DNA from 2 places in the Mesorhizobium sp. P160187 genome. Region 2 is predicted to be linked to the other one. Evidence: riboswitches for the same ligand, from Rfam matches in the RefSeq annotation. Region 2 holds a riboswitch; the other holds the start of a gene.
What was found. A riboswitch is a leader RNA that binds a small molecule or an ion and turns the genes downstream of it on or off. The one in region 2 is predicted to bind cobalamin.
Positions count from the first base shown of each region.

Region 1: another riboswitch for cobalamin. It lies ahead of AC3CCE_RS14970 (aromatic ring-hydroxylating oxygenase subunit alpha); the one in region 2 lies ahead of AC3CCE_RS22260 (DUF1636 family protein).

Region 1 covers NZ_JBYMDX010000003.1:2,373,106-2,378,145, reverse strand. The annotation lists gene AC3CCE_RS14980 (PqqD family protein) at 1-128, opposite strand, end outside; gene AC3CCE_RS14975 (FAD-binding oxidoreductase) at 290-1,390, opposite strand; gene AC3CCE_RS14970 (aromatic ring-hydroxylating oxygenase subunit alpha) at 1,428-2,675, opposite strand; cobalamin riboswitch at 2,793-2,994, opposite strand; gene AC3CCE_RS14965 (DUF680 domain-containing protein) at 3,494-3,700, shown strand; gene AC3CCE_RS14960 (DUF680 domain-containing protein) at 3,767-3,970, shown strand; gene AC3CCE_RS14955 (DUF680 domain-containing protein) at 4,042-4,275, shown strand; gene AC3CCE_RS14950 (ABC transporter ATP-binding protein) at 4,349-5,040, opposite strand, start outside.
Region 2 covers NZ_JBYMDX010000004.1:1,072,750-1,077,789, reverse strand. The annotation lists gene cobN (cobaltochelatase subunit CobN) at 1-415, opposite strand, end outside; gene cobW (cobalamin biosynthesis protein CobW) at 434-1,486, opposite strand; gene AC3CCE_RS22260 (DUF1636 family protein) at 1,489-1,914, opposite strand; cobalamin riboswitch at 1,953-2,157, opposite strand; gene AC3CCE_RS22255 (winged helix-turn-helix domain-containing protein) at 2,187-3,389, opposite strand; gene AC3CCE_RS22250 (NADH-quinone oxidoreductase subunit A) at 3,717-4,082, shown strand; gene AC3CCE_RS22245 (NuoB/complex I 20 kDa subunit family protein) at 4,073-4,654, shown strand; gene AC3CCE_RS22240 (NADH-quinone oxidoreductase subunit C) at 4,659-5,040, shown strand, end outside.

The sequences.
Region 1 (5,040 bases), on a different contig from region 2:
CAGACCCGGCTGCCGGAATCGGAAAAGCCGAAATACTTGCCGTTCGAAAGATCGAGAACGACGGCTTCGCCATCGAATGATTCGAAAACGATGTCCTTGCTTGCGACCGCGTAGACCCGCTGTTGCATCGCTCTGTCCCCCGTCCCATGCGCCCTGAAGGGATGCGCCGGCTTCACGGTCTGCCCAGCCCTTCCTAAGTGCGTCTAAATCACTCGGCCTATGCTTGGCAAGACAAAGACCCGCGAACACAACGCCTGCGTCGGCGACCGTTGCGGCGAAGTCGACCGGCTCAAGCCTCGATTTCGAGCGCCGACAACGGTTTCGAGCAGCAGGCAAGGATGAAACCGTCATCGATCTCGTGGTCGAGGATGCCGCCATTGTGGCTCATCTCGACTTCGCCGGAGACCTTCTTCACCTTGCAGGTGCCGCACAGGCCGAACTCGCAGGCGGCGGGAATCCGCACGCCCGAGCTGCGCGCGGTCTGCAGCACGGTCTGGCCGGCGACGCAGCCGGCATCGACCTCCGAAAGCGAGAAGCGGATCGGCGTCACGGCTTCGACAGGTGCAGCGATGCCGTCCTCGACCGGGGAGGCAAACGGCGCCGGAATTTCCTCCATCACAGGCGCGGCAAAGCTCTCCTGATGGTATTTCGTCATGTCGAAGCCGGCGGCATCCAGCATGCCGCGCACGGCGCGCATGAACGGATCGGGGCCGCAGCAGAAGATTTCGCGCTCGCGGAAATCCGGAGCCAGCAAGGGCAGCCGGATCGCGTCGATGCGCCCCATGTGACCGTACCAGCCCTCGCGGCTGGAACGTTCCTCGATCATGAAGCCGAGCGACAGGCCGGGCATATGGCCGCCGAGCAGTTCGAGTTCCTTGCGGAAGATGATCTCTTCGGCACGCCGCGCGCAGTTGACGAAACCGACATCGGTCCATGGCGCGCAGTCGTTCAGCCAGCGCAGCATCGACATCATCGGCGTCACGCCGGAGCCGGCGGAAATGAACAGGTATTTGGCCGCCGGGTGGCTGTGCAACGAGAAGTCGCCGGCCGGTCCGTAGGCCTTGACATGCGAACCGGGCACCAGATGGTCGAACATCCAGCGCGTGCCGATGCTGCCGGCCTGCGCCTTGACCGTCACCGCGATCGAAAACGGCCGCGATGGCGACGACGACAGCGTATAGGTGCGCATCAGCGGCCCGTCCGGTGTCGGCAGTTCCAGCGTCAGGAACTGGCCCGGCTTGTAGCGGAACCAGGTCTGGTTGTCGGAGCGGAAGGTGAAGGTCTTGACGTCAGGCGCCTCGTCGCTGACGCCGATCACTTCCAGCACCTGCAGCCTATCGTTCCACGGCGCCATCTGGTCAAGATGGCGATAGAGCCCAAGATCCGTCATCGCATTCATCCTCCGGTCCTTCCTCGCCTGCTCCAGCTCACGCGACGCTGCGCAGCGCCGGCCGGCCGCCTTCGGCAAGGCGCGGGCCGATGAAGGCCGCGTACCATTCGACGAACTGGATCACGCCGCCCTCGTGCAGCTCCGAATAGGGGCCGGGCTCATAGGCCGGCGACAGGATGCCGAAGGCGTTTTCCTCGACGATGCGGCGGTCCTGGTCGTTGGTCTCGGTCCAGACGTGGGTGAGCTCTTCAAGGTTGTAGTCGACGCCCTCGACCGCATCCTTGTGCACCAGCCACTTGGTCGTCACCGCGGTTTGCGTGGCGCTGATCGGCAGCACCCGGAAGGTGACCGCATGGTCGATCAGGATGTGGTTCCAGGTCGTCGGATAGTGGTAGTGCATCAAGGTGCCGATGCGGTCGGCGGCAACAGTGTCGGACAGGTTCTTCGTCACCGCGCGCTTTCCCGACATCGTGTAGCTGACGGCATCGCGCAGCAGCGGCGCGCGGGTGGCGCGGTATTGCCCGGCCGGATCGATGCGGAACTTGCTCGGCAGGCCCGCCGCCTCGCATTTCGCCCAGTGCGCCAGCATCTCCGGATCGCTGTCGGCGCCCTGCACGCCGGTCACCGTCGGCGCTTCGGGGAATGTCTTGCACAGCTCCGGATGATTGCCGGCGCAGTGATAGCATTCGCGGTTGTTTTCCCAGACCAGCTTCCAGTTGCCCTTCTCTATGATGGTGCTCTCGAAGGCGACCTTGGCTTCATTCAGCCGGTGCGGCTTGAGGTAGGGCTCTATCATGGCGCGCATCGGCGCAAAGTCGGCAGGTTCTTTCGCCAGGCAGATGAAGATGTAGCCGCCGACGCTCTCGCAGGCGACGGGCTTCAGGCCGAACTGGCTCTTGTCGAAACCGTCGGCCATCTGGCGGGCAAACAGCAGCCGGCCGTCAAGCTCGTAGGTCCACTGGTGATAAGGGCAGACAAGCTTTGCCGCCATGCCCTTCTCAGTGTTGCAGACACGGCTGCCGCGATGGCGGCAGGAATTGTGAAAGGCGTTGATGGTGCCCTTCTGGTCGCGGACCAGCACCACCGGATAATCGCCGATCTGCACGGTGATATAGCTGCCGGGCTTCGGCAGTTCGCAATCATGGCCGATGAACAGCCAGTCGCGATACCAGATAAGCTCCATGTCGAGCTTGAAATAGTCCGGGTCGGTGTAGAAGGGCTGTTCCAGCGAAAAGCCTTGCTTGCGGCCGTTCAGGAGCCTCAGCATGTCGTTGCGCGTATCCATAGTTCTGTCCTCGTGGTTTAAGGACTGAACTTGGTGGTGATGGAGGAAGGATCGGACGCAGGCCGGCGCGGCGCCGGACATGCACTATCCACCTCTTGACCGCCCACCGCGATCAGTCGAGTCTATGCATCTCGGGCTGGTTTCCGGGCTCTGGAGTTGTCCTTGCGGACCATCGCGACACCTTCCCAGGCTCTTGCCCAGTGGTCTCCCGTTGCGACTTCAACTCCACCACCGTTGCGGGGGCAGCGCCGGATTCTGACCGGCTTCCCAATTCTCCGCTGCGTCGTCACGAAGCGGCACCTGAGATGCGATCATCTAATCACGGCAGCGATCGCGACGTCGGCATGAAAGCGACATCGTATCCATGCGGCGCGACACGCGCGGCATACGCTCCCCGCCGCCGGTCAAAGAGCTGAGACGTTTCTTGCGACGCCATCATCGCCGTTTCGAATCGCTGCGGATCCAGTTCGATCGGGGGCAAAAAGGGCTCAACGGTATCGAAAAGTTACTATTAGCAATCTCTAATCGAACCGAACGGTTCGTTTCTGTTGACAATGCGTGCAGGACGGTGTGAACGACGGCCCGGAAACCGACACCGGAGCGAACCACTCGGTTCGACATAAGCAACTGAAAACAATACAATAAACAGCCATGAAGGAACTTCCTGGTACAATTTCAAGGTGCAGGAGCGTGGTCCACACGGAACAACTTCGTGATTGGAAACCAGCCTATGGCTTTCCCACATCGGGGCTGTCCGAACGACGCGAATTCCTCCCAAGACACGCCGCTAGACGGACAGACAAACTGGAGTACTAAAAATGAAAAAGATCATCCTCACTGCCGCAGCCGTTTTGGCGATCACCGGCAGCGCCTTCGCCGGTAGCGACAATTACGGTTCCAATGGTGCGAACCAGCCAGCCGTCTCGGTCGACAGCTCGTATACGGCTTCCATTCAGAAGCCGGCGCACGCTGACAAGCAGCCTGTCGTTCAGGGCGCCGACCGCGACCTCTACGGCAATCGCTGATCCCGACCAAAGAAGGGCGGCTAACCCGTCGCTCTCGGGATCCCAAAAAATTCAGGAGTATTTGAAATGAAAAAGATCATCCTTGCTGCCGCCGCCATTTTGGCCATCTCCGGCAGCGCTTTCGCCGGCAGCGACAACTACGGTTCGAACGGCGCCAACCAGCCTGCGATTACGTCGACCGATAGTGGCCATACGGCTTCGGTTGAGAAGTCGGCTCCAGCCGAGCAGGCGCCTGCCCACGGTGCCGACCGTAACCTTTTCGGCCGCTAAAAGCCGGTTTCCAGCACGTGGCGGGCTTATCCGCTGCAGCTGGCGGCATCAGAAAAATTCAGGAGACTAAAATGAAGAAGATCGTTCTTGCCGCCGCAGCCGTTCTGGCTGTTTCGAGCGCTGCCTTTGCCGGCAGCGACAATTATGGCTCCAATGGCGCCAACCAGCCGGCCGCTGCCGTCGACACCACCCGCACTTCGTCGACCGGCACCAACTCGGCGGTCTACAAGCTGCTGAACTCGTCGAACGACCAACAGAAGTTCGTTCCTCAGAGCAGCGACAGGGATCGGTTCGGCAACAACTAACAGCCGAAGCTTGAAAAAAGAGCGGCGGGCCTGGCCCGCCGCTCTTTTTTCATGCCTGTACGACGCAGCTATCTCAAGCCGCCTTCACTTCCACCGGCTTGAGCGAGAAGGAGTGCCCATCGGCGTCGAAGATGTGCAGGTCCCCGGCATCCGCGGTCAGTCGCAGCTTTGCCCCGCGCTTGACCTCGACATTGCCGGGCAGCTTGGTCACCAACGGCAGGTCGGCGCGACCGATATCGATATAGACCAGCTGCACCTCGCCGAGCTGCTCGACATAGTCCACCACGCCCTCGAAAAGATATTCCGTGCCGGTGGCGACCGACAGATCCTCCGGCCGCACGCCGAAGCTGACTGCCGCACCCTTGGCTGACGCCGGCGTTGCAATCGGCACCGTGGCCTTGCGGCCGCCGACATGGCTGACGATTGTCGGGTTGCCCGTCCTGTCGATCGTTGCCGGCAGGATGTTCATGGCCGGCGAGCCGATGAACTGAGCAACGAACAGATTGCCGGGCTTCTTGTAGAGGTCCATCGGCGTGCCGACCTGCTCGATGTGGCCATCCTTCAGCACGACGATGCGGTCAGCCAGCGTCATCGCTTCGACCTGATCGTGGGTGACGTAGATCATGGTCGTGGCAGGCATCGATTCCTTGAGCTTGGCGATCTCGATGCGGGTCGCGACGCGGAGCGCCGCGTCGAGATTCGACAGCGGCTCGTCGAACAGGAACACTTTCGGATTGCGCACGATGGCGCGACCGATGGCGACAC
Region 2 (5,040 bases):
GGCCGTCCAGCTCCGCGCGGGGCAGCGTCGAGGCTTCGATCAGCCTGAGATCCTCGTCGTGGCTCTCGCCCGGCAGCAGCGCCAGCTTGATGCCGTTCGCACGGGCAGTCGCGGCAAGCTGGTCGCAGCCATAGCGCCACCAGTCGTAGCCGCCGAGGATGCGCACCAAAATCACCTTGGCGTGGCGGGCGACGCTGTCGATCCAGAGGTCCACGGACATGGGATGGCGCAGGTCGCGCAGCGCCGCCAGCCGCATCCACGGCAGGCGGGCGGCATCGGCCTTCCACGCCGCCGCGAGGCCGGCGAGGTCGCTGTCGGTGAAGGACAGCGCCACGATATCCGCCGGCGTCTGCCCGAGATCGACGGGCTCGGCGAGATCGTCGAGCGAGGCGGATGTGGTGGTGAGTATATGCATTTCGGCTCGTGGTTTGGATCAGCCGGCGAGTATACGCTCGATCGCCGGGCGGTTCAGTCCTTTCAGGCCAATGACGACAAGACGCGAGCGGCGGTCGTCCTCAGCCGCCCAGGCGCGGTCATAGTAATGATTGACGCGCGGGCCGACGGCCTGCAGCAAAAGCCGCATCGGCTTGCCGCCGACATCGACGAAGCCTTTCACACGCAGCACATTCTGTTCCTCGGCAACCGTGGCGACGCGCTTGGCCAGTTCGTCCGGGTTGGTGATCGAGGGGATGTCGACGATGAAGGTGTCGAAATCGTCATGCTCGTGGTCGAAGGCGCCGTCATGGTGCGATTTGCGGTTCTCGATGTCGTCCTCGACGGCGAGGCCGAGGCCGAGCAGCACCGAGGGATCGAGCTTGCCATGTGCGGTCGGCACGATCTTCACGGCGCGGGCGGAATGTTCATTGATGATGGCGTTGGCGCGGGCCGAACCGGGGGCGTCCATTAGATCGCTCTTCGACAGGATGATCAAATCGGCGCAGGCGATCTGGTCCTCGAAGACTTCTTCGACCGGATCGTCGTGGTCGAGCGTCTCGTCCTGAGCGCGCTGTGCCTGCAAAGCGTCCATGTCGTTGGCGACGCGGCCTTCGGCCAGCGCCGGGCCGTCTACCACGGCGATGACACCGTCGACGGTTACCCGGCTCTTCACGCTCGGCCACTGGAACGCCTGGACCAGCGGCTTGGGCAGAGCGAGGCCCGAGGTCTCGATCAGGATGTGGTCGACCCTCGGTGTCAGCGCGAGGATCTTGTCGAGGGCGGGCACGAAATCGTCGGCGACTGTACAGCAGATGCAGCCATTGGCCAGTTCGACGATGTTTTCCTCGGGGCAAGTGTCGATGCCGCAGCCTTTCAGGATTTCCCCGTCGATGCCGATGTCGCCGAACTCGTTGACGATGATGGCGATGCGCTTGCCGCCGGCATTTTCCAGGAGATGGCGGACCAGCGTCGTCTTGCCGGCGCCGAGGAAGCCTGTAACGACAGTGCAGGGAACACGGGAGAGGTTGGCGGCCGGGTTTGAAGCGTTCATCGTCAGTCCTTCAGCATGTCGAGGGGTGGGATGCGGGCAACGAGGCCGCGCTTGAGGCTATCGGGCCGGCCGCGCCACGGGATGAGGCCGTCGGCCGAAGTCGCGAAGAGCTTTGCGCCGGTAACGAGGTCGGCGCCGCTGGTTGCGGTCAGATCGCCGAAGACATAGCTCCAGCAGCCATCGCGCAGGATCGCGGCGCTGAGGCGGCGCTTGCAATTGCCGAGACATTCGGCGGTGCGGACCCGGATATCGCCGGCAGCGGCGCGGCGTGTGTCCTCAGCCAGCAATTCGCCGGCGCGCGGATGGGCGTCGGAACCGGTCTCATCGCGGCAGGAGGCGCAGACGATGACGGTCACGCCGGTCAGGGCGTCGTTGTCCCTGGACGCAATGTCCGCTGTGCCAGCCGAAAAACTGCTGTTCTGGTCCAAAAACCGTGCTCCTTGCCCGGAAACCCGCCAGGCGATCGGATACTTTGTCTCAGACGGCAGGTCTCCTGGCTCGCGGGTCATCGCCTTGGTTAGCCGCCTTCCCGGTGTTACCCAGTGGCTTTCGGCCTTGGCTCTTCGCTTACAGTTGCGGGGACAGCCGCGGATTTGGGATTTTCGTCCCGCACCGCATTCCCTCTTGGCCCTTGCCGTTGCGGGCAGGGGACCGTCTGGAGCGGATTTAGGCTGCTGCGGGGAGTTGTGTCAACGCGCTGCTACGACATGGCGATGTCGGCCAGGGGTTTCCCCAGATTGCCGGCCGGCGCCACTTCGATGCGCTCAAGGCCAAGCCAGCCCTGCATCTGCTTCAATTCCTCGAACAGCTCTGCGGCAGTTTCCGGCGGCGCGCCGGGTTCGGCGTAGGCGGCGTGGACGCGCAGCACGCTGGCCGGGCGGTCGGCCTTGAGATCGACGCGGGCGACGATCCGGTCGCCGAGCAGGAAGGGCAGCACGTAGTAGCCATATTGGCGCTTGTCAGCCGGGGTGTAGATCTCGATGCGGTAGTGGAAATCGAACAGGCGCTCGGTGCGCGAGCGCTCGAAGACCACCGGATCGAAGGGCGCCAGTAGCGCGCGGGCCTCGATCTTTCGCGGCAGGCGGGCGTCCCTATAGAGGTAAGCCGGCTTGTCCCAGCCTTCGACGTTTACCGGCAGCAACTCGCCCATCTCAACCAGTTCCTCCAACCGGCCCTTCATGTCGGCCGGCGACAAGCGGAAATAATCGCGCAGGTCACCCGACGTCGCGATGCCGTGGGCGCGGGCGGAAATGCGCAGCAATTCGCGGTGCGCGTCCTCGGCCGCCGGCACCGGCAGATCGAGGATCGCCTGCGGCAGAACGCGCTCGGGCAGGTCGTAGAAACGCTCGAAGCCACGGCGGTGCGCCGTGGTGATGCGTCCGGCCCAGAACAGCCATTCGAAGGCGTGCTTGGCGTGGCTCCAGCCCCACCAGCCGCCCGAACCTTTCTGGCCTTCCAGTGCCGAAGCGGCAATCGGGCCGCGCTCGGCGACCGCGCGGTAGATCTCTTCGATATAGGCGGCGTGCTCGCGGCCCCATTTGGCGAGGCCGAGATACATTTCGTCGCCCTGCTCGGCGCGCTGCATGCGCCAGCGCATCAACGGGTAGGTCTCGACCGGCAGGAACGAGGCCTCATGCGCCCAGTACTCGAACACGGTGCGCTTGCGGGTGATTGCGGCATTGTCGAGCAGGGTGAGCGGGTAGGGGCCAAGGCGCGAATAGAGCGGCATATAGTGGGCGCGCACCACGGTGCTGACGGAATCGATCTGCAGCAGGCCGGTGCGCGACAGCACGCGGGCGAGGTGGCGGCGATCGGGCGTGCCGACCGGGCGGGGATCGAGAAATCCTTGCGCGGCGAGCGCGATGCGCCTGGCCGTGGGGAGTGAGATTTTGTCCTTCGTCAAAGTGTCTTGCCTCGAACCATTTTCCCGCCTTTAGCCGGCGATTCCTGTCATGCTAGCAGGCAAATGGCGGGAGACGTGTCAGGAGACAAAAGTGGAGTGAAAGATGAAGGAAATCAAACAGGAGGAGATCGGACCAGTTTTTCCCGGCCTGCCGTCCAGCACTGTCTTTTGAACAAGGTTTGACTTGCTTCGCTGAAAGCCGTGCGCTAACCCTCGCCGCGTTGCAGCAAAGGCACCTAAAACGGTTCAGCGGTTAAACTGTCGCGCTTCCGCATTAGGGTTGGTTGCTGTAATCAAAGTGGATTGGCCGCCAACGGAAAGCCGAGCATGAACGTACTCCTCAGTTCATACCTGCCCATCGTCCTCTTCATCGCCGTGGCCGCAGTTGTAGGCCTGGCGCTTATCATCGCGCCGTTCCTGGTGGCTTATCGCAATCCCGATCCGGAGAAGCTTTCCGCCTACGAGTGCGGGTTCAACTCGTTCGACGATGCCCGGATGAAATTCGACATCCGCTTCTACCTGGTGTCGATCCTGTTCATCATCTTCGATCTGGAAGTGGCCTTCCTGTTTCCGTGGGCGGTGTCGTTCTCGAAGATCGGCATGCTCGGTTTCTGGTCGATGATGGTGTTTTTGGCGGTGCTGACCATCGGCTTTGCCTATGAGTGGAAAAAAGGAGCGCTGGAATGGGATTGAACGACAGTTCCGGAACGCTCGTCGCGCCGAAGCCCAAAGGCCTGATCGACCCCAATACCGGACGTCCGGTCGGTTCCGACGATCCGTTCTTCCTCGAGATCAACAATGAACTGGCCGACAAGGGTTTTCTGGTCACCTCGACCGAGGCGCTGATCACCTGGGCACGCAGCGGCTCGCTGATGTTCATGACCTTCGGTCTCGCCTGCTGTGCCGTCGAGATGATCCACACCTCGATGCCGCGCTATGATTCGGAGCGGTTTGGCGTGGCTCCTCGCGCGTCGCCGCGCCAGTCGGACATAATGATCGTGGCGGGAACGCTGACCAACAAGATGGCCCCCGCTTTGCGCAAGGTCTACGACCAGATGCCGGAGCCGCGCTACGTCATCTCGATGGGCTCCTGCGCCAATGGCGGCGGCTATTATCACTATTCCTATTCGGTGGTGCGCGGCTGCGACCGCATCGTGCCGGTCGACATCTATGTGCCCGGCTGCCCGCCGAGCGCCGAAGCGCTGCTCTACGGCATTCTTCTCCTGCAGAAGAAGATCCGCCGCACCGGCACGATCGAACGGTAGACCCATGGCCGCATCCCTGAGCGAACTGTCGACCTATCTCGGCGAAAAGCTGCCGGGCCGCGTCACCGATGCGGTGCTTGCCTATGGCGAACTGACGATCTCGGTTGCTACAGACAATCTGATCGAGGTGACAAGCTTCCTGCGTGACAATTCGGGCTGCCAGTTCATTTCGATCATCGATATCTGCGGCGCCGACTACCCGTCGCGCGTCAAGCGTTTCGATGTCGTCTATCATTTGCTTTCGCCGAAGCAGAATTTGCGCATCCGCATCAAGGTGCAGGCCGACGAAGAGACGCTGGTGCCGTCGCTCACCGCTGTCTATCCCGGCGCCGACTGGTATGAGCGCGAGGCCTACGATCTCTATGGCGTGCTGTTCTCCGGCCATC